DNA from 4 places in the Thalassotalea sp. SU-HH00458 genome. Region 2 is predicted to be linked to each of the others. Evidence: predicted binding sites of a transcription regulator. Region 2 holds the regulator's gene; each other region holds the start of a gene.
The links. Region 2 encodes LexA, which represses DNA repair genes until DNA is damaged. Its sites were predicted from a motif close to TACTGTATNNNNATACAGTA; they were not measured.

Region 1: the regulator LexA is predicted to act here: its motif matches at 5,752-5,771, upstream of ABXH06_RS17200 (DNA polymerase II).
Region 3: the regulator LexA is predicted to act here: its motif matches at 1,179-1,198, upstream of ABXH06_RS10985 (LexA family protein).
Region 4: the regulator LexA is predicted to act here: its motif matches at 1,887-1,906, upstream of ABXH06_RS17585 (LexA family protein).

The regions. Positions count from the first base shown of each region.
Region 1 is NZ_BAABWW010000014.1:58,105-65,920, reverse strand. Features, by position in the region: gene ABXH06_RS17210 (DUF885 domain-containing protein) at 1-1,739, opposite strand, end outside; gene ABXH06_RS17205 (cystathionine beta-lyase) at 1,917-3,095, opposite strand; gene ABXH06_RS17200 (DNA polymerase II) at 3,249-5,726, opposite strand; gene dinG (ATP-dependent DNA helicase DinG) at 5,828-7,816, shown strand, end outside.
Region 2 is NZ_BAABWW010000005.1:120,222-128,037, forward strand. Features, by position in the region: gene ABXH06_RS09325 (DUF938 domain-containing protein) at 37-648, opposite strand; gene ABXH06_RS09330 (GNAT family N-acetyltransferase) at 672-1,796, opposite strand; gene lexA (transcriptional repressor LexA) at 2,017-2,640, shown strand; gene coxB (cytochrome c oxidase subunit II) at 3,198-4,694, shown strand; gene ctaD (cytochrome c oxidase subunit I) at 4,707-6,314, shown strand; gene ABXH06_RS09350 (cytochrome c oxidase assembly protein) at 6,324-6,878, shown strand; gene ABXH06_RS09355 (cytochrome c oxidase subunit 3) at 6,908-7,792, shown strand.
Region 3 is NZ_BAABWW010000006.1:163,010-170,825, forward strand. Features, by position in the region: gene ABXH06_RS10980 (tetratricopeptide repeat protein) at 23-793, opposite strand; gene ABXH06_RS10985 (LexA family protein) at 1,209-1,622, shown strand; gene ABXH06_RS10990 (Y-family DNA polymerase) at 1,610-2,866, shown strand; gene ABXH06_RS10995 (hypothetical protein) at 2,951-3,253, shown strand; gene ABXH06_RS11000 (DUF2971 domain-containing protein) at 3,258-4,001, opposite strand; gene ABXH06_RS11005 (DEAD/DEAH box helicase family protein) at 4,002-7,343, opposite strand; gene ABXH06_RS11010 (DNA methyltransferase) at 7,355-7,816, opposite strand, start outside.
Region 4 is NZ_BAABWW010000016.1:19,289-27,104, forward strand. Features, by position in the region: gene ABXH06_RS17575 (N-6 DNA methylase) at 1-1,011, opposite strand, end outside; gene ABXH06_RS17580 (restriction endonuclease subunit S) at 1,011-1,607, opposite strand; gene ABXH06_RS17585 (LexA family protein) at 1,916-2,329, shown strand; gene ABXH06_RS17590 (Y-family DNA polymerase) at 2,317-3,573, shown strand; gene ABXH06_RS17595 (RepB family plasmid replication initiator protein) at 3,616-4,350, opposite strand; gene ABXH06_RS17600 (hypothetical protein) at 5,033-7,627, shown strand; gene ABXH06_RS17605 (hypothetical protein) at 7,671-7,816, opposite strand, start outside.

The DNA of each region.
Region 1 (7,816 bases), on a different contig from region 2:
GTTTTTGCTTTTTCACGTAATTCAACAATTTTAAGCATACCAATTTTATAGGCAGTTGCTTGCGATGGCATGACTACATGACGTTCAACCATTTTAACGGCATCTGATTTTGCGTTAGGCGTATTATTTACATAATATTCAATACCTTGTTCACGCGTCCATTTTTTAGTGTGAATACCCGTATCTACCACTAATCGACATGCACGCCATAATTCCATCGCTAAACGACCAAAATCTGAGTATGGGTCTTGATATAAACCAATTTCTTTCGGGATCATCTCACTATAAAGACCCCAACCTTCTGTATGAGCGGTATAGCCACCGTATTTTCTAAACATAGGTAGGCCTTCTAGCTCTTGCTTTATTGCCATCTGCATATGATGGCCCGGAATTCCTTCGTGATAAGCAAGTGCTGCCATTTGATAGGTAGGCATTGCTTCCATGTCATACAAATTAGCATAGTAGATACCCGGACGAGATCCGTCTGGCGCTGGTGATTGATAAAACGCTTTACCTGCAGACTTTTCTCTAAACGCTTCAACGGCTTTAACTTTTAGTTCAGCTTTCGGCTTAGTTAAAAATAAGCTATCTAAACGCCCTTTCATGTCGTCAATTAACGCAACAGCTTCACTTAAATAACGTGCTTTGCCAGCTTCGTCACCTGCATAATAAAACTGTTTATCACTACGCATAAATTCCATAAAGGCTTTTAAATCACCTTCAAAACCAACTTTATCTTTAATTACACGCATTTCATCATGAATACGGCTGACTTCACTCAACCCAATTTCATGAATTTCATTCGCGGTTAAATCTGTTGTGGTGGTGCGTTTTAGGGCGTTGTTGAAAAACGCTTCGCCTTCAGGGAATTTCCAAGCACCATCTCTATCATCAGCTTTTGATTCTAGGTGATTTAAATAAGTAATGAGATCTTCATATCCAGGCTTTAAATGTGTTGTTAAAGCCGTTTCTACTGCTTTAATTAAGGCTGATTTTTTCTCATCGTCAATCTCTAGCTTAGTCACTTTACGGGTAAAGTCAGCAAGTACGGTGCTTGCTTCACCATTTTCAAAGGGAGCACCAGTTATAATGTTATTTGAATCACGAATCACATGTTCAAAAACAAACTTAGGCGCAATAATGCCTCGCTCTTCACGAAGTTTTAAGTTATCAACTAATTGTTTCAATAAAGTTTTTGTGCCTTTTACCCGTGCGATATAATCTTGTGCTTCTTTTTCATTGGCAATTGAATGTTGATTGATCAAAAAAGCAGGAATTTGAGAGTGAAGACCAAACATTTGATTAACAGGGTAACTATGAAAACGCCATTTATGATCAGCAATGCTATTTTCTAGTTTTTGTACATATAAGGTATGACTAATTTTAGTTTGTGCGTCTAATTTGCTTACATCTATGGCTTTAATTGTTGCCAGATCCTTTTTAGTGATGGCAAGTTCTTTTAACGTGTTTTCTTCTGAAATATCATTCCACTTGTCGTAATCATCCTTTATGCCTAAATAAGTTTGAAACATAGGATTGCGCATCACACCAGCTTTATATAATTCGTCGAATAATTTATTGGCTTGTGCAGAAGCGTCTAAGTTTGTTTCAGCAACAGACGTTTCAACTTTTGATGCACTTTGTGCAGAATTCTCTTTGGCAGTTTCTTGACTATCATTACACGCGGTTAACATCAAAGCTGATGAAACAGCAACGGCTAATACTGATTTTTTTATCATAGGATCTATTTATTGTTATCAAAGAAGGATTTCATTTTTCCCACAATGACAAGATAAGCGCAAGCTTTTCGGGATTAATTGGCAGAAAATTAAGATAAAAGTAGTAAAGAATGTTGAACGAAGGTGCCACTTAGCACCTTACGTATGTAAATCAGTAGAATTGATGAGCAGTTAAGGTTATGCGTCTAATACCGCGTTCAATCGTGCAAAACCTTGGCTGAGATCGACAATTAAGTCATCAACATTTTCTAAACCTATATGTAAACGAATCAAAGGCTGTTCGTAAGGCCATTGGGTGGCCGTTCGGAGTCTGCCAACGTTAGTATTCGCGAGAATTAAACTTTCAAATCCTCCCCATGAATAACCCATTTTAAAATGATGCATACCGTCTAACAGTGCATTTACCGAGGCTTGATTTCCCCGTGTTAATACAAAAGAAAATAAACCATTACCGCCGGTAAAATCACGTTTAAAAATATCATGGCCCGGACAACTTTCAAACGCAGGATGCAATATCACATCTACTTCATCTCGAGTAGCAAGCCAGTTCGCTACTTTTAAGGCATTGTCTTGGTGCTGTTTTAATCTCACACCTAAAGTACGAATACCGCGCATCGCCAAATATAAGTCATCAGGAGAAGTACATTGTCCCATCAAATAACTGTTTTCACGCAGTTGCTCCCAATGTTCTTCTGTAGCGATAGCGGTACCCAGCATGACATCAGAATGGCCAACAATATATTTAGTTGCAGCTTGAATGGAAATATCAACACCAAAATCAAATGGCTGAAAATTTACCCCTGCCGACCAGGTATTATCAAGCATGACAATACAATTATGTTGATGAGCCACTTTTGCTATGGCAGGTACGTCTTGCACTTCCATGGTGATAGAACCCGGTGATTCTAAAAATATCACAGAGGTATTTTTTTGAATTAACGATTCAATGTCTGCACCGATTAACGGATCGTAATACGTGGTTTCAACGCCAATATTTTTGAGTATTTTGTCGCAGAAATCTCGCGTTGGTTCATAGGCGGTGTCTACCATTAAGATATGATCACCCGTTTTTACAAAGGATAAAATGGCATTGGTAATAGCAGCAGTGCCTGACGGGTAAATAGCACAACCTGCTCCGCCTTCTAATTCGGTCATCGCATCACTAAAAGCAAAAGAGGTTGATGTTCCGCGACGGCCATAAAAGAGTACTTGATTACCGCGATTAACAGTGGCATGTTTCATTTGTTTAACAGAGTCAAAAACAACGGTTGAAGCACGTTCTACCGGTGGGTTAACTACGCCTCGCGTCCATTTTGATTGTCGACCGGCATTTACAAACTTTGTCTCTTTTTTCATCACATGGGTACTCTTTTTAAGCAGAATATCACTAATTAACAGCAAATTGGCCATGATAAAACACAACCATCTAGCCATCTAAATAGCTATTTATATTAATGTTATAACGTGAATAGTTATCAGTTGCACGATATTTTTTATAACGATATTTTATTAATTAAATAAATTCATCTGAGCATCGGTAATTTCAGAAAAACTTGTACCGATAAACGGCAAAATAGCATCGGCGACAGTGGCAAGTTGTTTATCTACGTATACTTGATAATCCAGCGGTGCACTAACATAACCTTTCGCTTGCGGGCCAACCGTAGTTAAGTAGTACTCTATCCAACCTTTGTTTTGAAATTTTAAAGGCTTATTAGCTTTATTATTTATTTCATCAGCTAATCGAGCGGCTTTAATATGCGGTGGCACGTTTTTCACGTATTGATCTAATTTTCGACGGATGCGTTTACGATAAATAAGTAAGTCATCCATTTCACCATTTTTGGTTTTATTAACAAAATCAATAATATAATTTGTTACTTCTTCGCCATTAAAAACTTTTAAATAAAGCTCTCGTTGAAATTTTTTCGCAAGTTCCGTCCAGTCAGTTCGAACACTTTCCAAGCCTTTAAATATTAGCGCTTGTTGGCCATTTTTAATGACTATTCCCGCATAACGTTTTTTTGTTCCTACCTCTAGCCCTCTAATAGTCGGCATAAAGAATTGCGTAAAGTGAGTCTCAAATTCAATTTCTAACTGGCTTTCAATATCAAAGTCAGTTTTAAGTTTTGCTTGCCATTTATCATTAATAAAATGTTGTAATACCTCACCTAAACTTTTACATTCGTCTGGTGTTTTATCATTGCCAACATGGACAAAAATTGAATCTGTATCGCCATAGATCACTTTATAGCCTTTATCTTCTATCCAGCTTTTAGTGACTTTTAATAATTCGTGGCTTCTTTTGGTAATTGAGCCTGATAAACGAGGATCAAAAAATCGGCAACCTGTAGAGCCTAAAATGCCATAGAATGAATTCATAATAATTTTTATTGCTTGTGACAATGCGGCGTTTTGCTCTTTTTTCGCTTTATCACGCTCAAGCCATAATTTGTTAATAATATCGGGGAGAAAGTGTTTATCTCTTGAAAACAACGCTCCGTCAAAGCCTTCAATAGCATTGTCAGGATCGTTTAATCCTTCGATCATCCCCATAGGGTCGATATTAAACGAGCGAATTATACTGGGGTACAAGCTTTTAAAATCAAGCACTAAAACATTTTTATATAAACCGGGGATCGAGTCCATCACATAGCCGCCGGGCGAAACGAGTCCTTGTAAACCATCTCCCATGTTAGGGGCAACATAACCAGCACGGTGTAATTTAGGTAAATATAAATTAGTAAATGCCGCCACTGAGCCGCCTATTCGGTCAACAGTTAAACCTGTTAATTGTGCCCGTAGCATGGCAAAGTCGAGTAATTGAGTTTTATTAAAAATCAAGGTGACTAATCGACAATCTTCTAGGTTATATGCCGCTAATGCTAGCTTATCATGATGAAAATTATCGGTAATTTCTTTGATGCGATTATCAACATCGTCGACTTTTTTCGCTAAGCCTAATAATTCTCGTGCAACGTAATCTAAGGAAAAGCTTGGAAAATTGTATGTAGCGGTTTTTAATAAGTCGATTCCATCTAGAATGATCCTACCATTTACGTCGATAAATTGTTGTTCACTGTTTTGATTTTTACGCCAACGTGGCGCTCGACCATCACGGCCGATCGTAAAGTTTATGCCATACAAATCACATCGTTTTTGTAACAAAGCAAAATCGAACTGAATAACATTCCAACCAATAAAAACATCAGGATCATTGACTTCAATCCACTCAATCAAAGTTTTCAGCAAAGTTTGTTCATCACTTAGCCAAACAATATTCGTCTCAATATCAGAGGCTTGCTGATCGTTTAGCTTTTTTGACTTAGCAAAAGTATTTGGGGAGCCGATCATCAATACTTTTTTTAACGCTTGATTGTTTAGGTTTTCCGAGTAAAGACCAATAGAGTACAACTCTCCTTTCATCGAGCACTCTATATCAAGGGAAACCATAGATAAACAAATGGCGTCAAGCGTTTGTTCAGCCGGTATTGCCCGAGATTTATGAACAAGATGAACAGGAAAGCGACTTTTTCGTTGCCCAGCGGTTAACGATTGCTGATCAGCTAAGGTAAAATGTGCACTGGCGGTAATAAATCGCTCCATTAAGTAGCGATCTTCTGGACGAAAATCGTCTTCATAACATTTTACATCGTGCGTTTTGAGTATCTCTCGCGCACGATAGAATTCTCTCATCGTAGAAAAATAAACAGCTACCACAGGCACTTGCCCAAAGGTTTTAAGCGGTACAGGTTTTATATTTTCGACAATAACGTTATTGTCATTTAACAAATTGCTGGCTTTGCTTTGTTGCTCAGCTTCGACAAAAAATACCGCTTTTTCATGCTTAACCAGAAAATTTCTTACACCATTGTGACTCTTTAACCAGAAAGACAACTCGATACCTTGTTTAGTATCATAGGCTTGGCGCGTTAAAATAAAGCCACTTAAATGAGCCGCGGGTGTGTTTATCGAAGAAATTGTCATGAAAAGGTTCTATTAGTGCCTAATAACCTGTTATTATATACAGCATTGTATGATAAAAATTACTTTATGGATAGTTGGCCAGCGCCTACAACATACTACTTATGTTAACAGATAAGATAAAACAAATAATACGCACGGCTTACAAAACCATTGGGGAAAACCTAACTAATTTTAATCCTAGAAAACAACAAACGTTTTTAATTGCAGAAATTGCTAAAACCCTAGCGGGTGATTACGATAAATCTCGAAAAATCATTACTATCGAAGCAGGAACCGGCACGGGTAAATCACTTGCCTATTCGTTAGGTGCTATTCCATTGGCTTTATCTCGGCAAAAAACCGTTTGTATTTCCACCGCAACGGTTGCACTGCAAGAACAATTAGTGGATAAAGATTTGCCTTTTTTAAAAGAGCATTCAGGATTAAATTTTAATTTTAGTTTAGTCAAAGGGCGACAACGCTACGTATGCCAACAAAAATTAGCAGCGGCAGTTAGCCAACATGACAACCCTCAAGCTGGCTTTACCTTTGCCCAAAAACCTAGTGCTATGGATATCAAGTTATTAAGTAATTTACATAACGCACTGAAAAATAACCAATGGCAAGGTGATATTGATTCTTGGGCAGACCCAATCCCTCACTATATTTGGCAACAAATACAATCAGACAAACATAGCTGTTTAAAAACTTTAGCAGAGCATGCACATTGCCCTTTTCATAAAGCAAGAGAAGCGATGGTAACTTGTGAAGTTTTGGTGATAAACCATAGTTTATTACTCGCGGATCTTGAACTAGGTGGTGGCAGAATATTGCCCGCACCAGAAGACGTTTTTTATATTATTGATGAAGCTCATCACTTACCCAAGGTAACGCGTGACCATTCAAGTGCAAGTGTAACTTTGAAGGGATCCCTTGACTGGCTTGAAAAGTTAAAAGAATTATCTGCAAAACTGTCTAAGTTGATAAAATCACAATCAGTGATCAGTCCATCGATAAAACTTAGCGATGATTGCCAAGACTTAATCGGTGAATTGAATAAAGTAGTAAGCTTTATTGATAATAATCAAGCGTTATATTTTGCGGAACAAGTGGACAAACATAATCGTTTTGCAAGAGAAGATGACAACAGTATTTACCGGTTTGAAAATGGCATAATCCCAAAAAACTTAAAAAATTGGGCGGAAGATTTAACCGAACTCAGTAAAAAATGTCTCACTCAAAGTAATAAGCTTTATAACCTGTTAATGGAGTCGGTCAAAGACGGTGATGTACAAATGTATTTAGCCGAGCCAGCTTTAGCTGAATGCGGTTTTATGATCCAACGCTTAGAAAACTTTCATGCTTTGTGGGCCATGTATGCAGTGTCGGATAACGAAAAAGGGGCGCCGATGGCTCGCTGGATGGAAAAAATCAGCTCAAAACGCCAAGACATTTTATTATCGGCATCTCCTATTGAAGTAGGTTTTACCCTAGAAGATAACTTATGGAGTAAGTGTGAAGGTGCCGTGTTATGCTCTGCCACCATTTTAGCGCTAAATTCATTCGACCATTTTCGCCGACAAGTAGGTTTACAAACCAACGACGGCACACAATATCAAAAAGTAGACTCGCCTTTTGATTATCAAAATAACGCTAAACTGCTGGTTCACCCAATGCAAAATGAACCAAGCGCTCATGAATTTACAGATGAATTAATTAAAGAATTACCTGCCATAATCAAGCAAGACAAAGCAACTTTAGTATTGTTTTCTTCTTATTGGCAGATGGAGCAAGTTGCAAAATCATTGAGAGAAGATCACAAACTTAGCATTCAAGTACAAGGTGAGCAGTCTCGCCAACATATTATCGAACAGCATAAAAAGTTATGTGATGACGACAAAGACAGTATAATTTTTGGTACACAAAGTTTTTCTGAAGGTTTAGATTTACCTGGCAAATATTTAACCAATTTAATCATTACTAAGTTACCTTTTTCCGTACCAACCTCGCCTGTAGAACAAGCTCAAGCTGAATATATAACCACTAAAGGCGGTAACCCATTTATGTCAATTTCGGTTCCAGAAACGTCAAAAAAATTAGTTCAGGCCACA
Region 2 (7,816 bases):
TGAAAGTGCCGTTTTTTTTAATTCGTTGCTAATTATTTATTCGCATTTTCTAAATACTAATAAACGGTTATTTGCCGGCATAGTGTGGTCGGTGATTAAAGAAAAACCGGCAGCATTTGCCAAGGTAATTATGGCTTCAAAATCACGAATACCGCTGAGTTGATCACGTTCTTTTAACCACGTATCAAATTGTTGATTACTTGCGCTAGTAAATTTACCTTGGTAGTTAAATGGTCCGTAAATACATAAGGTTCCGTCTTTCGCTAAATTATTGCCAACGCCTGTGAAAAAGCGTTGTACTAGTGGCCAGCTCACAATATGCAGGGTATTGGCAGTGAAAATACCATCAAAAAAAGGCGTACTGTTGTCGTTAGTAAAAGACCAGTCTTCAGTAAGATCAAGGGTAATAGGCGCGCGAATATTGTTTAAACCGCTGTTAATGACTCTTTGCTGGATAGAAAAATGATTGGTGGCAAGATCACTGGTTTGCCAAATTAGTTGTGGTAAATGTTTAGCAAAATGTACGGCATGTTGACCCGTGCCAGAGCCTATTTCAAGCACCTTGTTTGTGGTACTAAACGCCTGATTTAATACTGATAAAATGGCAGACTTGTTGTTTTCACAGGCCTGAGAAAATGCTAATTCCATCCTAATTTCCTTTTGTTGACGCGTTAGCTTTGTTTAAACGGTAATGCCGCTAAACATTGCTTTTGATAACGCTTTAGTTGTACTCGTTCTTGTTGGCAGTAATTTTTTATCGGCGTTTTGAAGTGTTCATGTTTGATCCAATGATAAGAATAGGTCAATACGGCTTCAAAACCTCGTTGTATTTTATGCTCACCTTGTGTGCCTGGATTAAACATCGCTAATTTATTAGCAATGCAAAATTCGATGCCTTGATAATAACAAAGCTCAAAATGAAGATTTTTCACTGATTCACTACAGCCCCAATAACGACCATATAAATGCTGATGATCATAAAAGAACAATGAACAAGCAATATATTGATCATCTCGACTCGCGATTACCAGTAAAATATTATCCGGTAACGTTTGAAAAATTTGTTGAAAAAAAGCATAGCTTAAGTGCGGCTGATGACCTTTTTTTAAATAAGTTAATTGGTAAGTTAAATAGAAGTAATCTAAATGTTTCTTGGTAATGTCTTTACCGACAAACCGCTTAACCTGAACATCTTGTTGAGCAATTGAACGGCGTTCTTTTAAGGTGTTTTTACGTTTTCTGGCGGTAAATGTTGAAAGGAAATGGTCAAAACTTTGATATTGACGATTAAACCAATGAAACTGAACCGTATGGCGAAGATATACGTCATCAGGTAACTTTTCTTGAGCAGCTTGAGAAATTTCAGGAATAAACAACAAGTGCCAGCTATTGATATCATTTTGCTGGCAATACTCAATCAGTACTTTTATGATTTGCAGATAATCAACCGTTTCGCTTAGGAGCTTGTCATTTGGAATGGGGGTAACAGGAATAGTGCTGACTAACTTGGGATAATAATCTAAACCATTGTGCTGATAAGCTTGTGCCCAGTCCCAGTCAAACACATACTCGCCCCATGAGTGTTGTTTAATATATAACGGGATAATTGCTTGAATTGTTTTATCAGTAGATAAGGTTAAATGATGAGGCTGCCAACCAGTCTTAATACAAATAGACGTACTATCTTCAAGCGCTTTGAAAAATTCATAATGCATCAGTGGGCATAAAGAGTTTTCTACGGCTTGCCATTGGTTTTTGGCAATATCATTAATACTATGATGAAATTCTGCTTTCACGTGGCTCGTATTTTTAAGTGAAACGTTGGCTAAGCATAGCTGATTTTGCTTTCAGATATAATAACCAATGGCGAATAGAGAGGTTTTTATCTCATTCATTTATATAGCATTATGTCTGATATCTCGATTAAGTTTTTTACTTGACTAGTCAGGGTTGCGTTTATTTACAGCCTGTATATACTAACAGTTATAACTGTCAGTATATACAGGAAATTGTCGAATGACTAACCTACGACCACTTACACCACGCCAAGAACAAATTTTTGATCTTATTAAAGAAAATATTTCTCAAACGGGTATGCCACCCACGCGCGCTGAAATTGCCGATTTTTTCGGTTTTAAATCTGCCAATGCCGCCGAAGAGCATTTAAAAGCACTCGCTAAAAAAGGTTACATCGAAATGCTACCTGGCACGTCGCGCGGTATTCGTTTAGCGGAACAGTTTACTGAAGAAGAAGGCTTACCGTTAATTGGTCGTGTTGCGGCAGGAGAACCTATTCTGGCGCAAGAACATGTTGAAGATAACTATAAAATTGACGGTAATTTATTTCACCCTGCAGCGGATTATTTATTGCGAGTAAATGGCGAAAGTATGAAAGATATAGGCATTCTCGATGGTGATTTATTAGCGGTACATCAAACGACTGACGTGCAAAATGGCCAAGTGATTGTTGCGCGAATTGATGAAGATGTAACGGTAAAACGATTTAAACGTGAAGGAAATGTTGTTTATCTTCACGCTGAAAATGAAGATTTCTCACCGATAAAAGTTGATTTAACTTCGCAACATTTTAATGTTGAAGGCATAGCTGTAGGAGTTATTCGTTCTGCCGACTGGATGTAAATTTAACTTTTCCATATTGCTGACTTTTGTTCTCCTCTTTTTAATAAAAGTCAGCAATTTTTTACTTTTTGTCACTTTTCATGCTTTAGCCGAACTTTTATAAAGAATAATTCTTATTTAATCTTAGTATTCTCAAACTAGATTGTTTTTTGATTAAAAAATATTCACCCTCATTTCTACCTGATATTATTTTATTAGAGCAATTGCTTGATTTTTAGCCTATGGCGTCAGGCTATATAAAATGGACTTTTTAACGTTTTAGAGTTGATACTCTATTGTAATTGTTAGTGTTTTTACTTTTATTAAAGAAAATTAAGAATTGACCTAGATCAAGATTTAAGTAATTCTAGGACAGAAATTGAACAAAAATAATAATAAGGCGCACTTTAAGTGGTTAAAAAATAGCCAGAAAAAATAACAACAAAAACAACTAAAAGAAATCAAGATATTCGTTTTTTAATGATATTAAAGATTTTAAAACTTAGAAAGGGTGGAGGAGATGTCGAGTGAAGAGACGTAACCTAAGTTGGCTATTCCTAGGGCTATTAGTTCCTAGTATGGCTTGGGCAGATAAACAGTTAAATCTTACCAAAGGTGTTACTGATATAAGTCAGGAAGTATATGGTCTTCATATGTTTGCGCTTTATATTTGTACTGCAATTGGTGTTGTGGTTTTTGGGGCGATGTTTTGGTCAATCATGTTCCATCGCAAATCAAAGGGGGTAAAGCCAGCAACTTTTCATGAAAGTACCAAGGTGGAAATTCTGTGGACAGTTATCCCTATTGTCATCTTAATCGGCATGGCGGTACCCGCAACGAAAACACTCGTTAGCATGGAAAATAACGATAATTCTGATATCACTATTCAAGTCACTGGCTCTCAGTGGAAATGGCACTATAAATATTTTGACCAAGACATTGAGTTTTACTCTGTTTTATCGACTCCTCGTGGACAATATGAAAACCAAAATGGTGTTGGCGAAACAAAAGGTGAAAATTATCTTTTAGAGGTTGATAGACATTTGGTGATACCGGTTAATAAAAAAATTCGCTTTTTGATCACTTCTGATGATGTGATTCATTCATGGTGGGTGCCAGATTTTGCCGTTAAACAAGATGCTAACCCTGGTTTTATCAACGAAGCATGGGCGATAGTACCTGAGCCAGGAATATATAGAGGCCAATGTGCTGAGCTTTGCGGTAAAGATCATGGTTTTATGCCGATTGTCGTTGAAGTTAAATCGGAAGAAGACTACGCCCGTTGGATTGATGAACAAAATGAATTAATCGCTAATGCCGCTGCTGCAGAGGCTGCTTCTTTAAATGCTTCACTCTCTAAAGAAGAATTAATGCAATTAGGTGAAACTACTTACACGGCTTATTGTGCTGCTTGTCATCAACCTACAGGCTTAGGTTTACCTCCTGCGTTTCCAGCGCTTAAAGGCAGTCCTGTTGCGACAACGGGCAGTGTTGCTGACCATATAGATATCGTTTTCAATGGTAAAGCCGGAACCGGTATGCAAGGTTATGGCAAACAACTTAGCATGAAAGAAATTGCTGCGGTTGTTACTTACGAGCGAAACGCTTGGGGCAATGACACAGGTGATACTGTACAAGCGGCTGATGTTAAATCAGCGACTAGCGGTTCTGCTTCTTCAGCTGCGACTACTGTTGAAAAAGTCGTTGAGAAAGTGAGTAAAGCTGTTTCTGCTGCACCCGCAGAAGACTTATCTAAAGAATATACACTTGATGAATTAATGGCTAAAGGCGAGAAAGTTTACAACACGGCTTGTGTAGCTTGTCATCAGTCTACTGGTGCAGGTTTACCACCAGCATTTCCATCATTAATCGGTAGCCCAATTACTACAGGTGATGTTAATGCACACATTGATATGGTGGTAAATGGCAGTAAGAAAAATCCAAGTATGGCCGCTTTTGGTGCTCAATTGTCTAAAACCGACATTGCTGCCGTCATTACTTTTGAGCGAAATGCTTGGGGTAATAATACCGGTGATGTTGTTCAACCCGCAGATATTGCTGCAAGTGCTAAGTAAGGAGGCAGAATAATGACTACAGAAGCTATTCACGACTCGCATGAGCACGATGATCACCATGATCACAAAATGACGGGTATAAAACGTTGGTTGTATACGACTAACCACAAAGATATTGGTACTTTGTACCTATGGTTCGCATTCATCATGTTATTATTTGGTGGTGCATTAGCAATGATGATCCGTGTTGAGTTATTTCAACCAGGACTTCAATTTGTTGAACCCGACTTTTTTAACCAATTAACTACTGTTCACGGTTTGATCATGGTATTCGGCGCGATTATGCCGGCTTTCACCGGTTTTGCTAACTGGATGATACCTATGATGATTGGTGCGCCAGATATGGCTTTACCACGTATGAACAACTGGAGTTTTTGGATTTTGCCTTTTGCATTTTCCATTCTTATTGCTTCGTTCTTTATGGAATCAGGAGCACCTAACTTTGGTTGGACGTTCTACGCACCACTTTCGACAACATACTCTAACGGAAGTACCGCATTCTTTGTTTTTGCTGTACATATTATGGGTGTTTCATCGATTATGGGGGCAATTAACGTCATTGTAACCATCATGAATATGCGTGCCCCAGGTATGACTTACATGAAAATGCCATTATTTGTTTGGACATTTTTCATTACGGCCTATTTATTAATTGCGGTAATGCCGGTGTTAGCTGGTGTTGTAACTATGCTATTAACTGACACCTATTTTGGTACGAGTTTCTTCGACGCCGCTGGTGGTGGTGATCCAGTAATGTTCCAGCATATTTTTTGGTTCTTTGGTCATCCTGAAGTTTACATCATGATCTTGCCGGCATTTGGTATTGTATCAACCATCATACCTACATTTGCTCGTAAACGTTTATTCGGCTATAGCTCAATGGTTTATGCCACAGCTTCAATTGCTTTCTTATCGTTTATTGTCTGGGCTCACCATATGTTCACCACCGGCATGCCGTTATTCGGTGAACTATTCTTCATGTATTGTACTATGTTGATTGCGGTGCCAACGGGTGTGAAAGTCTTTAACTGGGTTGCGACTATGTGGCGCGGTGCTATGACGTTTGAAGTGCCAATGCTATTTTCGATTGCCTTCGTTATTTTATTTACCATTGGTGGTTTCTCAGGATTGATGTTGGCGTTAACACCGGTTGATTTCCAATATCATGATACCTATTTTGTTGTAGCTCATTTTCACTATGTATTAGTGACAGGTTCATTATTCTCCATCTATGCCGGGGCTTATTACTGGTTACCTAAATGGACTGGACATATGTATCACGACGGATTGAGTAAGGCACATTTTTGGTGTTCGTTAATTTCAGTGAACATTCTGTTCTTCCCAATGCATTTCTTAGGCTTAGCGGGTATGCCTCGTCGTATACCTGATTATGCGTTGCAATTTGCTGACTTTAATAAGTGGGTAAGTATTGGCGGGTTTGCCTTTGGTTTATCACAAATAATATTCTTAGTGGTTGTTATTAAGTGTATTAAGGGCGGTAAAAAAGCTGACGCGAAACCTTGGGACGGTGCTGAAGGTTTGGAATGGACGGTCGCAAGTCCAGCTCCATATCATACCTTTGAAACGCCACCTAACGCTGAAGATATTAAAGGGCAATAGGAAAATATAATGAGTACAGAGCAAGACCAAAAATTATCGAATAATAAGACTAAAACAGTAAAGAAACTGGTGTTGGTGGTTTTTGCAATGTTTGGTTTTGGTTTTGCTTTAGTGCCTTTATATGACGTATTTTGTGATATCACCGGGTTAAATGGTAAAACGGCGACTACCGCTGCTAGTGTCAATGAAGATGGCATCGATGAAAGCCGTACCATAACTGTGCAATTTATTAGCCGAACAGCTAAAGGGATACCTTGGCAGTTTGAGCCTATGATAAACGAAATTACAGTACATCCTGGTGAAATGAAATTAGTGAAATTTTATGCGAAAAATGAATCGGTCAATGACATTATTGGGCAAGCTGTACCATCAGTTTCGCCTGGTAAAGCCGCGATTTATTTTCAAAAAATAGAGTGTTTTTGTTTCAACTCACAGCCGCTTAAAGCACAAGAAGATGTCGAAATGGCCCTGCAATTTTATGTTGATGCAGAGCTACCAGAAGAAGTGAAGACTATTACTTTGTCTTACACTTTATACGATATCACCGGCTCAGTTGAATCTTAGGCGATTACGCGAAACACAGGGGAATAGTGATGACTACAAAAAAATATGAAACATATTATGTACCCGCACAAAGCCATTGGCCAATTGTGGGTGCCGTTGCATTGTTTTTAATCGCCGTTGGCGCAGCGAATTATGTAACAGATATAAAAAATTCAACCTCAGGTTTCGGTGGTTATGTATTAATCGCCGGTATCGCGATGGTGATCTACATGATGTTTGGTTGGTTCAATAATGTGATTAATGAATCAATGGCGGGCAAATATAGCCATCAAATGGATAATTCATTTAAACAAGGGATGAGCTGGTTTATCTTTTCTGAAGTGATGTTCTTTGCGGCATTTTTTGGTGCTTTACTTTACGCCAGAACACTTTCTGTTCCATGGTTAGGTGGCGCTGATAATAATGCAATGACCGGCGCGGTATTATGGCCGGAATTCACGGCGCAATGGCCATTGATTAAAACACCTGACGGAACAGAAACAACCGGTATGGGTTGGTATGGTTTACCCCTTATCAATACTATTTTGTTATTAACATCTTCAGTGACGGCTCATTTAGCTCATGTGGCATTAGAGCAAGATAAGCGCCCGCAATTAAAATTCTGGTTAAGCATTACCTGTGTCCTGGGTCTAGTGTTCTTGTATTGCCAAGGCTTAGAATATGCGCACGGTTATGCGGATGAAATGAAGCTGTATTTAACCAGTGGAATCTATGGTAATACCTTTTATATGCTGACAGGTTTTCATGGGATGCATGTTACTTTAGGTACCATCATGTTAATTGTCATGTTGATCCGAGTGTTTAAAGGTCACTTTACTCCTAAGAATCATTTTGCGTTTCAAGCGGCAAGTTGGTACTGGCACTTTGTCGACGTGGTATGGGTATTACTCTTTGTTTTTGTTTACATTATTTAAAAACTGTATGGGTCGTAGATTAAC
Region 3 (7,816 bases), on a different contig from region 2:
TAGCAAAGTAAGGTAGAGCATTTTAAATATTCATAAACCAATCGTAATCTGCTTTACTCCGTAATTTTTGTGATAAATAAAGGCCGAGTTCTTTGAGCTGACTTTTATTAGAATACTTAGGTGTTAATCTTTTAAGTTCGGTCAATGCTTTTTGACTATCCCCTGTGCCATCCATTGCAAGTACATAGGTATAGGCATACTGTGGGTTTTGTGAAGCAAGGTGAATTGATTTAGCAAAGTATTCAATCGCTTTAGCAAGCTTTTGTTGGCGAACAAGATGTAAGCCATAAGAGTAAGTAAGCGCACCAGATAACGGGTTATTCTTCATTCCTTGACGAAGCACTGAACTCACTAACGATGAGCGTTGTTGACTTCGGTATAAATCAGCTAAGTTTATATAGCCCACATCAAAATATGGCTCTATCTTTATTGCTTGCTTGAGTGAAGCTTCTGCGCCTAAGGTATCGTTAACTTCTAACGCTATCACGGCTTGATTAATGCGTCCTTCTCCTCTCCAACTGTTTACCTCGCTTGCTTTAGTTAATTCTTCAAACGCTTTTGAAAATGAAGTTTGGTTTTCGCTGGAAATTGTCGTTGACACCAAACTCTTCGCTGCTGCCACCCTAATTGCTTTTAACTTATCGTTTAACAACGGGCTAAGGTGTTTTTCTCTCTCAACTGGCGATAGTAACAACCCAACTTTTGCTGCACTTAAACGTAATAGTGCTTCACTGTTTGTGAGATAAGGTACTAGTTTATTTGCAGGTATAGATTGCGTCGTGTAACTCAGCATTTGTAAAGCGCTGGCGCGACGTTTGAATTTACTAAACCCTAGAGAAATCGAGGGTTAGAAAAAGAATGGCGGGACGGAGACAGTCGTAAAATAAAGCCAATATATTGATTTAAAACGAATAATATAAAAAAATTAAAGCCCAGTGTTACATCCAGTGTAACCAAAAAACAAAGTCACCTCTATTTCGATATAAACCGATTTAAATAAAACCTAATATCCCTCTCTACATTACTCTAGCTATAGTATCAAAAAAAGAACCAATCACTACAATTAAAAATATCAAACATAGAACCAACAATTAAAAACAAATAACTATCATTCGTACTTCAATTACTATCAATAACAATGCTGTTAAATAACTTAACAAAACCACAATCATTATTTATACTGTATACATTTACAGCATAGGTGCATTATGAAAGTTATCCCAATATTTGCAGAAGCTGGCATCAGTGGTTTTGAATCGCCAGCAGCTGAGTACAAAGAACTAGGTTTATCACTTGACCAATTATTAATTAAACACCCAAACGCTACCTTTATTGGTCAGGCTAACGGTGACTCTATGCAGGATGTTGGTATTTTTAATGGAGACCTATTAATAGTAGATAGGTCATTAACGGCAAAAAATGGCGACGTTATTGTCGCCAATTACAATGGTTGTTTTGTATGTAAGTTAATTGATAAAACACAAGCCCTTTTGCTTTCAGCTTCAATTCACTACCCTCCCGTTCATATAAAACCTGAAGACGAGTTTCAACTTGAAGGTGTAGTCACTCGCTCAATTAGATTACATCAGAAGTCACCTGAAATATCTTTATGTACGCATTAGTAGATGCCGTATCTTTTTACGCCAGCGCAGAGAAAGTATTCGACCCCAGCATACGAAATAAGCCCGTTGTTGTACTAACCAATAACGATGGCTGTATTTGCGCTGTATGCCCAATTGCGAGACGTTTAGGTATTCCTAAGTTTGTGCCCTACTTCCAAATTAAAAGCTTCTTAAATAAACATGGCGTTGTTGTAAGGTCATCTAACTATGAGTTATATGCTGATTTAAGTGAGCGCATGATGAACACCATTGCTAGGTACTGTGATGATCAATACATCTATTCTATTGATGAATCTTTTTTAGCGTTTAAAAATTACGATAGTTTAATTCGTGACTGGCATAAATACGGACATGAGATCCGCAAGGCTATTTGGAAGGAAACTCGCTTACCTGTGGGTGTAGGCTTTGGTACAACCCCTACCCTAGCTAAAGCGGCTAATCATGCTGCAAAAAAGCTTAGTGGTTTTAATGGTGTTGCTGTTATTGATAACAACGAATCAAGTAAGAAAATACTTAAACGGATGGAAATTACTGATGTTTGGGGGATTGGAAGCAGATTAGGTAAGAAACTTAATCTATTGGGGATTAACACGGCAGAGCAACTCGCGCAGCAATCAGCACATAATATGAGAAAACAATTTAGTGTCGTTGTAGAGCGAACAGTTAATGAATTAAACGGCATACCATGTTTATCTTGGGATGAAGTAAAAGCACCTAAACAAGAGATATTTTCAACACGTAGTTTTGGTCAAAGAATAACGGATTATCAATCACTCATGTATGTACTAGTTACACACGGTTCGACTGTTGGTAGGAAGTTGCGCCAGCAACATTCATTGGTTAAACGCCTACTTATCTTCGCTTCAAATTCACCACATGATAACCAGTACTATAAAAAGTCTATTGTGTATGACTTTCCTATAGCAACAAATAACAGTAGTCAAATAGCATCAGCTATTAGTATTGCATTACATGACATTTTTCAAACAGGAATTTGCTTTTATCGTTGTGGTATTGGTGCTATCAGCCTTGAAAGTCAACAATACCAACAACCTGATTTATTCACGCCTTTGCAACCAAGCCCTTTAATAATGACTTGCTTTGACAAAGTGAATCAACGCTATGGTCAAGGCGCTATGACATTAGCGAGTGAAGGAAAAGCAGAAAAATGGCAAATGCGCCGTAGTTTTCTATCTCCGAAATATACAAGTTGCTGGCGAGATATACCTAAGATAAATTGTTAGTTGAAGAATTAATATAAAATACATGTTCTTTATATTATCATTTTATATATTTAAAAAAACACCTAAAAAGTACCACTTTATTAAATGCAACTACTAAATTCCTACGAAGATCGTAACGAAGCTGAAAAAGCTGAAACGTTGATTACTGGTGAGAAGCGTCTTGCTAGTGAGCGAGATGGAACAGAGACCATTTACAACTTATTTGGTGTCGCTAACTGGGGTAACTTTTATAAATTGAATATGTTCAACTTGCCTGAATTACAAGGGCTTGTAGAACTGAAGAATAAAAATCAGACTTACGATCAGTCTAGGCATAAAGAAATATTATCAATGCTCAAGTACGCTGCAAACTCATTTGAATTAACAATACCTGAGCATTGGCAGTAGTTAATTATATATTTACCTTTAATTGAGGTAATTCGTACAGGGTAGAACGTATTACACTTCCCTCAAAGCCAATCTTCTTTAAATGAGCTTGATACACTTTAAATAGTTCCTGGTCTATTCGTGGATCAAATACAACTTGATCTATTAATTTGTAAGGGTCTATTTTTACACTGTATAAGGGTTCCCCTTGAGATGATTTTTCATATATACATATTATTCTTACTTCATTTTCATGAGAGAACTCTTTTCTCTTAAATAATAATGTTTTGGCGAACCCTACCGTTTTATTGCTTACAAGTTGTTTCTGCATTTCAATGCGATTTTCAGCACGAAGAATTAAATCTTTTTGACTTTGATAAGCTACTTTCCCTATAAAAATTTGTTGTGGGTTAATCTCATAATTGAGTTTAAACGAATCATTCAACTTTCCTATCGTAGTACGTATTTTGACACCAGTGATGTTGGGCGAATATATTCGCCACATGGCATCAGATTCACGAGTTTCAGACCAACATTGCCCATAAATATGTTCTCGCACGTCAAATGTGAATGTTGTACCATTCTCGTTGACAGCAGTAGCGTTTAATATGTAGTTTTCAAATGGGTCATCCCATGCACTTGGTTTAACGAGAGTCAGTTCTTTTTTTGTAAATAATTCCAATAGCCTTTCAATTGAAAAAACTCTATATAATTTTTTATTTTCTAGCGACTTGCTTTCATCAAACCCTATGCAGTTTTCTTTGCTCATTTAAGCAACCATACCCCTAATTATTTTCTCTAAATAAACATCCTTTCCATCTTCCATGAATACCACATTGGCATCTTCTAGCTCGTCTTTAGATAAACTGACATTTAATAAATCATTAAACGATGTACCTGATAGAATAAATGAACTGAGGTTCAGGTTGTCTTGCTCGTAGTTCTTGATCTCTTTATACAAGCCAAATTTACCGCTGTTTAAATCAATTTGGCGTATACCTTTAGGGTCTATCAAACTAAGCCATTGTTCGCCCGTTGAGTCGTCCACCAGCCATAATAAAAAGTCAGGATAAAAGTTCTCTGCTAACGCGAAGCCTAAACCTTTGGCTTTAGTATCAGCATTACGGAGCAAATAAATACTCTTGTCGCCAATTACTTCCTGGCCTCGTTTTGAATCAACAAACTCTTGCAGCTCTGTTACAAACTGAATTTCACTTGGCGCATCAAACGCCATCGGACGCATTTTTAATGGTAGGCCAGCATCTTTATCGATCGACATTAGGGGGTAATACAAGTGCTTATCAAATGTCACAGCAACTACCCCAGGAGCTTCCCATTTTTTAGCTTCACCAACATCACCACTTGCAACTATTTTTTGTAGCTCTTCCAACCTAGCGGAATACTCAAATCCATCATCTGATTCATCTATTTCAAAATTATAAACTTTGAGCATACCAGGATCGTCTTCATGAACATGAGTCACTTCAAAAAACTGACCCTCATAGGCATTTTTTAGAGCTTTATAAAACCTATCTGTATAATCTTCTAGCAAACGGATCATAATATTTTCTTGCTTATGAATATCACTATAGAGCTTTATCTCAAGATCTTGAGCGGGGATAAGCAAAGTGTACCAAGAATTACCTATATCAGTTTTCCCTAAGCAAAAGTTTTCTAAACGCTTTTTGTCGAGCCTTAAATTACTCCAGCCTCGTTGCAATTTAAAATCTTGAAGTGCTAAATAAATACGCTCAAAGTCAAACGCCGCTATCACCTTATAATCTATGTTTCTTGGCATGCGATCAGATGCTGGCGTTTTATCACCCGTGTCAGTAGTGCTTAATGCCTCAAGTTTTGGATACAAATCAAGCTTAATATGAGGCGTTTTAATTTTCCCCTTAAACTCTGCTGGCACTTCGTATAAATTAGGGAAGTGTACGCGTTTAAATCCTTTCTTTTGGTTATCTTTATAACCGTCTTTAAGTTTTAAAGTCTTCAGCTTAGTTTTTGGTAGACTTGGTCTGGTTTCAAAATCTAATTCAAGGATCTCATCGCTAGGCGTGATGCCCTCCGCTTCGAGGTACTGCTTGAAAGTCGCCATATAATCAGCACGCACGCCAAAAATATTAAGTGTTTCAAGCTTCTCAAGGTGCAAACCTTTAGGTCTTTGCGAAGGTGTACTGCGTTTTAAAGAATAATCTTTACCTTTTAAGCGCACACCACGGCCAAATAACTGAATTATTTGTGAGCCTTCGCCACGGCCTATGTTAAGCAAGCCCATTGTTGATACGCGCCAGCTAGACCACCCCTCGGTAAACTTACGAGAGCCAATTAAAATGTTTAGCTTAGAATCTTTATCATTGATGGTGTTAAATAAAGTTTTAGCAAAGTCATCGGTTATATAATCAAATGACTGCTCTTTTTCTAGAGCCTTATAAAGGGCGGATGAGTCACCAACATTTATCAGGCCAAACGGCTCCGATGTACCTACACGTAGTGCCAACTCACCTTTGCTGCCTTTTAAATTAACAACAATTAAACGCTGGCCAGTATAAGTGGTATTAAACAACCGGTTTAAAATATCTAAATAGATTTGCGACTCGTCTTTGCCTGTACCCATTAACGGCGTAAAGCGGTTGTGAAATATATTTCGTTCTTTGGTATCGAGTATTCGTGCTTTATTGGCAACTAGGTCCTTAATCCACGCTTTAGCTTGGTTCTCATTATTTAAAAACCACGCTAAAAACTTAACCACTTGCTGAATATCAGAATCTTCTTTAGAAACCGAGCTCCCCACAAAAACCCAAAGCGGGTTTTCAATATTAAACTCATTTAGCTGCTCTTCGCTTTTACTATACAAAAATTGCTGTTGATAAAAGCTTAACAAACAAGCAGTAAAATATTCATAGCGGCGCTCTTCGCTTTTATCATCGCCTAAGTTGAGTATTAACGACTCTTTACCATAGCCATCTTCATAGAAAAATTTATATGAGTAATCAAACAGTACAGACTTACCATACACTTCTCGTGTTGCTTGAATACGTGCATCACGGAGCTCTGCATAATCTAGCTCAAGCTTAGCTAATTGGTCTTCGTCTAGTTTGTTTAACGCAGTTGTTTCAAAAAGCATTTTAGCTTTTTTCTTTTGAATGTCTGTTTTTACAGCTTCAACGGTTTTACCGTCAGCGACTGCTTGGCCAAAGGTTGCTGAGTACTCAAACGCAAAACCGTCTTTTGTTAAGGTGTCGCGGCGTCGCATCCAAGCACCTGCAGCCGTACCTGTACCTTTGTGGCCTTCATCAATAAGTACCAGGTTATTACCTTCAAAGGCTTCTACTGCAACAGTTTTATCACCCATATCATCGGCAAGCTTATTAATATCAATAACTTCTATTGTGCCTCTGAATGGCGTGTTACCGTTTTTGTCAAACAGCCTTACATGATCAAAGCCTGAATCATGTAACTCTTTTAAATGCTGTGCGGATAGGCGCTCATCCGGGGTTAGTAATATTATTTTATCCGGGTAGTTGTGCGAATTACCTGCTTGATAGTAATGTAAATACTGTAAAATATTTACATGTAGCAGCAGTGTTTTACCTGAGCCTGTGGCATTCCAAAAAGCAAGCTTGTTTAGCTCGTCTAAAATATATTCTTGAAAGTTATCAGCCGCTTTTTGTTCTTTATTAAATACAGCAAGCTCCTGGTTTAAGCCATCAAGTAGTAACTGCTTTTTATTAAAGTAAAAGTCTAAATAAATTTCCGTAAACAGCAGTGACAAATACTGAAAATACTTCATATTCATCACAGTGTCTTCTTTACGATTGCGGTGCTCAGTAATTTGCTGCCAATGATTAACAATATTTAAGTCATACCGCCTTAAGTCATCACTATTAATAAGCTCAGCGTTAAAGTAGTTGTTACATAATTCATGAAAGTAATTACTTTGCCCATCATCATGAATGCCTTCAAAGCGGTCTTCACCCAAACGAGACTTTAACCCTTGTAATGTACCATCAGTAAAAAAACGATACATAAATCGGTTTAACACCAGTTGTTGATGAAAACTGAGCTTTTTATTAGTTTTCTTTTTAGTTGCTTTACCTATAGCCATAGCTTTACTCCTTACGCTAATTCGTCAGGAGCAAACATTTGCTCTAAAAATTCAGGTTCGATTTGGCGTAGCTTCAGTGTGCGCGTAACGTCATCTTCATCATTAGTAAAAGCTGTAGGTAAGTTATGATCACCATTTACATAAATGACATCAAAAGTTTTTTGCTTGGCAAATAAATCAAAACGGATCGCAAATTTAGTAAAATCATCATATTGAATTTTTTCGCAGTCACGCCATAAAACTAACGCGCGTTCACCTGAGGGGAGTGTACCTTCAATACGCACATAACCTTTATCTAGGTTTGATTCAATAGTTTTAACGTGAAGACCAATCAGGTAGTTAAAGGTTTCAACTAAATCTATATTCTGCTCTTCGCTCGCACCAGCTGAATCAACCGCTATTTTCATCTTGTAATTAAACGGCTTTTTAAAGTCATCTGTACTTAATAAAGAGCCTTTGCTTTCAGTTTCAAG
Region 4 (7,816 bases), on a different contig from region 2:
ACTCTTTTCAAACACCCCAATTTCACTGGCATCTACAAACTTTATCGGTGATCCAGCAGGTTTGTTCTTGTTAAGAATTAATAAAGCAGGTGCTATAGCTGTTCCATCTAGTATTGAAGCAGGTAAACCTATGACTGCTTCGAGTAATTCGTTCTCAAGTAAATATGCTCGTACCTTCGCATCATAACCTCCACGAAATAGAAAACCTTGAGGCAATAAAATGTAGCCTTTACCAGTATCATTCAGTTTGCTTAATGCTTGCTGTATCCACAAGCTATCACCCGAATTTGCCGAAACTACGTTACCAGTAGGAACTTCGATAAATGGGGATTCAGCTAGCATTCTACGTTCATCTGCACCAAACCTTAGAGAAAAAGGAGGCTCCATGACTGCTAAATCAAATCTATCTTCCATACCATAAGTAGAGCTTGTTAATGAGTCGGTTAAATTCAGCTTAAATGAGAGACCTTCAAGAGTTAGTAAGCGATATGCTGTTACCCAGGTATTCTGATTTTTTTCTTCTAAATACATTTTATTAGCATTAAGTTTTGAAGCTATTCTAGCTAATCCACAAGCCCCATCATAAAGAGACTGGCCATTACAATCACCAATTAAAGCTGTAAAAATCCTTTCCATATTAAGGTTGGATGACATTTCACCATTTATTCGGCCTGTATTTTTATTAAACTCTCTTAGTAGTTGAGCAAGTAAATTAAAATCTTCTACTTTTGATACTAACTCTATAGCTACGCTAATAACCTTTGTATTAACTCTATACTGATCAGGTGCGGCACATACTTCAGCAGGATATTTATTTTCTAATGATTTGCCTGCATCAGTCAGAGCACCTAGTTGTTTTGCCTGCCCGGTATTAACAATTACTTGAAATAACTCTGGAGCTTCTTTTGCGATAAATGCTACATGTGTAAAAAGCTCAATAAGGTGAGTGATTTCCATAGAACCTCGACAACTATCCATTGCTGCCTGTAACTGCTCTTGTAAATTTTTCATTATGCTGCTCCCTTCATTAGTTGATTAATACAAGCGTTAGCTACTTTCTTTTGCTGTACAGCAAGTTTGATAGTAGATTTATATGCCTGGTTGCTTGCATGAAATAATTCTGAAATTTCGTGTTGCTTATCTAATGCTGGTAATTCAATTTCTAATTTTTTTAGATTTGATAAGCTGACATTTTGAATAGCAGCTCCCGTACTAATTGCATTCAACTTGTTTTGACCTGATGTAGAATTAAGGTATGCCACCAAAACTTCACCTACTAATGCATCCTTGTTTGGTCTCAATAAAATAAAGTTCGCTGAAGCAATAACATTAAGGTTTGCTACCTTAGCTGTTACGTAAGCAGCTCTTATTGAGTTTCCTTTTGCAAGAAGTACGACATCACCTTCTTGTAATTGAAACCGCTGAATGTTTTTTCCTTCTTTAATCCTAATGGTCGTTAGCTGCTCCTCTACAATTTCACCATTTAAGTTCAATGAACTTCCGGTTAATAGTTTTGCAGTATTTACACCTTGTTCTTCTGTTTTTTCAAAAAGGGTATTCGTTGCACCAGTTGTTAAGTCACCACATAATAGTTCAATAGTTTTCATGTTACTCTCCTTTCGTTTTGTAAGTACGATCTACCTTGTTGAGGTAATATTAGGGTAAACAATCTAACAAAGCAAGTAGTTTTTTAAAATTTTCTCGTTCGTACTGGTAAAACGATTTTTTCAATACATATGTATGTCCATATAATTAACTATTTAAAACAAACATGATTGATATGAAAGAGTTGTGAGATAATGCATTTACATTTGTAGGTACACAATAAGCTCCTTTCCTAAACATATCAGGTGTAATGACCTTTATTATTTTAAAATAAAAACCTATACTGTACAAAAACACAGTATTATATATTATGAAATTTATACCTATTTACATCGAAGCAGGGATCTCAGGTTTTGAGTCTCCTGCTACAGAATACAAAGAACTAGGTCTTTCTCTAGATCAACTTCTCATTAGTCATCCTAATTCGACTTTTATTGGTCAGGCATCTGGTGAATCTATGATTGAAGCTGGTATCTTTGACGGGGATTTATTAATTGTTGATAGATCGGTAACATTGAAAGACGGTGACATTATTGTCGCCAATTACAATGGCTGTTTTGTTTGCAAAATAATAGATAAGAAACAGGCACTACTATTATCAGCATCACAAAATCATAGCCCGGTAAAAATTAGCAAGGAAGATGATTTCCAAGTTGAAGGTATTGTTACTCGCTCGATACGGCTACACCATAAATCCCCAGAACTAAAATCATGTATGCCTTAGTTGATGCAGTCTCTTTTTACGCAAGTGCTGAAAAGGTATTTGACCCAAGCATCCGTAACAAGCCTGTTGTTGTTCTTACAAATAACGATGGCTGCATCTGTGCTGTTTGCCCAATCGCGAGAAGGTTAGGCATTCCAAAATTCGAACCATATTTTAAAATTAAATGGTTACTTCAAAAACATGGTGTTGTTGTTCGCTCATCAAATTATGAGCTTTATGCTGATTTAAGCGAAAAAATGATGAACGTCATTGGCAGGTTCTGCGATGACCAATACATCTACTCCATCGATGAATCATTCTTGTTATTTAAAAACTACGACAACTTAATCAAAGACTGGCATAAGTATGGTCATGAAATCAGACGAGCCATATGGAAAGAAACCAAATTGCCAGTAGGTGTAGGATTTGGAACGACACCGACACTAGCTAAAGCTGCGAATCATGCGGCTAAAAAATTACCGGGATATAATGGGGTTTCCGTTATTGATTCAAAAAATAGTGCAAAAGAAGTTTTACAGAAGATGGATGTTGGTGATATTTGGGGTATTGGAAGGAAAATATCAAAACGATTAAACCTACAAGGCATTAATAATGCCTTCCAATTTTCTAGGCTAGATCCAAAATCTATTAGGCGTGAATTTAGTGTTGTAACTGAAAGAACATTAAACGAGTTAAACGGCTTGAGCTGCTTGTCTTGGGATGATGTTCGAGAAGATAAACGGGAAATATTTTCGACCAGAAGTTTTGGACAAAGAATAGTGGATAAACATGCGCTTCAAGCAGCCCTATCCAAGCACGGAGCCATCGTTTGCAAGAAAGTGCGTCAACAGTCATCACTAGTAAAAAAGTTGCTTATATTCGCTTCTAGCTCGCCTCATGATGATTTTTACTATAAGCAATCTTTCGTTTATGAGTTCCCTGTAGCAAGCGATAATAGTTGTGATATTTTGAGTGCAATAAGTAGTGTTCTTGATGAAATATTTAAACCAGGGGTTAGATTTTATCGCTGTGGTGTTGGTGCTGTTCAACTTGAAAGCAGACAATTTCAACAATCAGATTTATTCATGCCGGACAATTCAAATCCACAACTAATGAAGTGCCTTGATAAAATTAATAACCGCTATGGCCAAGGTACGTTAAAACTAGGATCAGAAGGTAAGTCAGAAGAATTTCAAATGAGAAGAGAGTTTCTTAGCCCACAGTTCACAAGCAACTGGAAAGATATACCAAAGATAAGATGCTGAGGCATTAAACCAACACTTAACTACTAGGGCGATTTGTAATAATTAGCCCTTAAATGAGTATTTAAACGTCCAAGAAATCACTTTTTTACCTTTTTTATTTTCAGTGTATTTTACTCTTAATGGAGTATTTTTATTGATTTCAATTATAGCTGGTTCCATGATTCTCTTTTTGATATTTGCGTAGAGTTCATAACTTTTTCCTAAGCAAAATGCTGCTCTAAGCCATTCTACGTCTATTGTTCTATTTCCTTTATTATTATCTTCTAGTTCAGCCATGAACAGATCGTATAACCGATACTGATAGTTGTTCTTTAGCCCTACTATCTGTTGTATTGGATACTTAATGCTATTGGCAAGACTTGTTAGATGGGGAACAACAAGAGGGTTAAGTGTGATTTGCCAGCTACCGCGCTTAGGAAGGCTTTTCTTACCAATGATCCAGCGAAACTCTTCTATCGATTTCTCATTGACTGTGCTTTCATCTAAGTCATGAATGATAACGCTTTTATCATAAATAGATTTAATTGCACCACGAAGATCACGAGAAGCCTCGTTAAGTTCCATTCCAAAGATTTTTTGATAATCACCAACTTTTATTTCATAGTCAGTTACATCGAAACTTCCTTGCCCCGGTACATTATTTTCTGCACATTGAACGGCAACAAGATAAATGATTCTACGTTCATCACGAGATAAGTCATAAGTAGCTTCTGTTAAGGCAACACTCTGTCTGACTTCTCTCTTTTTAAGCTGGTTTTTAACTTTAGTGTTACTCATAATTATTACAATGATAGAATCAATGTAATAGATGATAGTTATTAATTACAGGTTGATCAATAAATTAATTTTCAACAAGTGAATAGTTTTTTATACTATGATATTTTGTACATACAAATGAGCGCACTAATAATTAAATTTAATTTATAGTGTAACTATCAATTAGATTTTTTCTAATTTATATATCAGTAAAATTTAAAGTGGCAAGTAAAGTGTAGTGGTAAAAACGTTGTAAAAAACAAAGAAAATCAAAAAATAAAATATACTAAACCTCTAATAAAATACCATAACACTTTGTTTTTATACAAAAATATTTTTTACTACGTTATATTAACGAACTAGTATAAAAACCATGCAAATTACAACGATCCTTATTTATGCGGGCCATTTACAATACTTATACGCAATTCGAAAGATAAATAAACCACTGAAAAATATAGAATAAATAAACAAAACTTACTACACAAACAAAAACCAAAATAAAACGTAGTAAAAGCAGAAAATATATTATTTTGTCAATTTTTTTTCCTTGTTTTTATAGTCACTTAAAAAGCTTACTACAAATAAAAAACTATTACTAACAACAAGTTAAATATTAACAAATACTAATAAAATGAATACTTTAAAAAAACATACTACTATACTATAATATATGGTAATTATTTTTGTGGGCGGCTAAATTATGAGTGTTGGAAAATTTCTTGAGAATATAAAAAACAAAATTGAAAACTCAGTAGAAGCAAGAGATAAATCTCATTATACCCACTTAAGAACTGCATTAAGTAACTTGATGAAGTACGAGCTTACTTCTGATTACACGCTAAAAGATGATCTAACGGTCAACGTAGAAGATACACTTAAAAAGTACAAAGATATTATAACAAAAGAAGGCAAAGCTGATACCAGAGGACCCCTTTCTAAAGTTAGACGATTATCTGAGTATTATATTGAAATAACTGACATTGATTACGATAACCTTTCTGTTTCAGAATTACTTCTTAAGGCATCCAAATTAAAATTTGAATGTGATATCTATGTCGGAACAATTCCAAAGAAAAATAGATTTAAAATAAAAGAGGAAATAACAACATTATCAGAAATATGCTCACTTATTGTCAGAGAGGCTTATGAGTTAGCTCCTGATAGCTGGAATATTGATGATATTGATAACAGAATTCAGCGAAACAATTCAGTATCTATTATAAAAAAATGGTTTACAGGTGAACGCTACCCAACAGCAAAAATTCCAACATCTAGACTCAATAGCATAGAAAAAGCATTAAATTTGCCTGTCGATATATTAGTTAAAAAATCTCGGCAACTTTCCGAACAAAATAATATAAATAAATACGGTGGGAGCAACGAAAACAATAAAAAAACTCATCGCAAAAAAAACTCTTACGTAATAAGAATTTTAAATCCAGAATTTTATCAATTTTACCAACAATACAGTAACTATAAAATCTATGGTGAAAAGCCTGAAGTTAAATACCCTTTAGAAACAGGTAATAAATATACTTTTGGTGAGTCAACAGTAAGAGAGCTTGATTCTAAAGGAAAAGAAGGAAGGTGGACTGCTGGCAATAATGGCAGAAATAGCAGTCTTCAAAGACTTAATTCTCAATTAAGAGCATTTTGCCATTATTGCGTATCTGAAGAAAAAATAGCAGAAGAAGATGTTTCCTTGTCTCACCTAACAGATTCTAAGTTGCTTGAAAGAATGAAATTATGGGTTCAGCGCACTGGTGGTATAGGATATGTTTTATTTGATAGTTTGTTGCTATTGATTAAAGCAACTACTGCAACTAGAGGTTTTTTACGACTATCAGGCAATAAAGGCGATAGATGTACCGAAGAATATTTTGCTGAGCTTGATTACTTACAAGAAGAGATACCAGTATGGTCAAATCATATAAGGGAGCTTAAGGCTAATGTTTCTAAAGAAACTGTTGGTCGTAAATTAAATGTAAGAAACATTCTAAAAATGGAGCTAGGTGAAAGAAGACAATTATTTGATGATATGAATAAAAATCTTATTGAACGTTCTGAATCAAATTATCAGGAGGCATTATTCTTCCTGAAAAAATCACGCTCGAATAGCGTTCAAGATTCATACAGAGAAAGACTTCTAATGAAATCTTTTAAATTTCTTAACAAAGCATATGGCCAATCCATGACCGCAATGATACTTCAATCATCATTTCAAGTTTGTCCGCGTGTTGGAAATTGGGCAACATTAAACTTTTTTAAGTCAAAAGAAGAAAATATTCATTCTGTACCTTCATTTTCAAAAGCTTTAAAAAATAGATATGAAATAGATATTCCATTGTCTGGTCCAAACTTGCTCAATTACAATGAAAGAATTAGATACATAAAAAACGCTAAAGCATCAAAAACTAAACCCATTAGAGTTATTCTTAAAGAATATTTTTCTCCTACAATAAATCAATTTTTAAAAATAAGAGAACTTTATATTAATGAATTCATGGAGCACTATGCTAATCATTATTTAGATAAACTTATTACACAAGAAAAAGTACTGGTTGAAGGCAAAGGAAAATGTATATTTGAATCTTCCGTACTGCAATATTTTATTGCTACCCTTAATGAAAAATTAGAATCTAAAACACCTGATGATATAAGTTTTTTCAAAAAAGCCATTGCATTAGCTTCTGTTAAATTACCAGAAACTGCTATAAAGGATCTAACAAAAAAACAATTAGATAGAGCTGTAAAAAAAGCTGATCCTAGATTAATAGAAAAAGCCGTATTAGAACTGCAACCTGATATTATTGAAAAAGTTAAAAAAGAGGCTAAGCCAGAAACTATAAATATAGCCATAAAAGAAATTAAAGAAGAAATAAAAGCATATTCTAACTTTGACAATAAAGATGTTATCGCTCTATTTCCATGGGTCTCTGCTCCTAGAAATTATACAAGAATGTCCTTCAGTCAAATAATATCCAACTCCCAACAAGAAAGCTCAATATCCGCTGCTTTGGAAAGGAGAGTCTTTATCAAAAGTAAAATTTCAATTGCACCAACCTATAAAGATGAAACAAAAAACACATTAAATATATTAGTGCCAGATAGCCACTCTAACGGAATTAACATTCATGCAAATAGACATTTATGCGCTATGAACCATCTAGATGAACACCCAGGGGAAACTAGTACAGTTGCTGCCATGATAAACGATACAGAAATGATGGTAATATTGACATATGCTTCTGAGGATAGGGAAAAAATGATGGATAAGCTTTCTCATATGGATTAATTAATTTTTTAATCTCTAAATTAATCAAATGAATAGGTGAGTATCAAAGCTTACCTTCTTCCTTTAATTTTATATACTCCAATAAAGCCGCATACCCTCTTTCCCTTCTAGCTGTCATAACTTCTTCAGCCGTAGCACCACCAAAATAAGAAAGGTTCTGATAAAAAAACCAATTGATCGCATCATCCC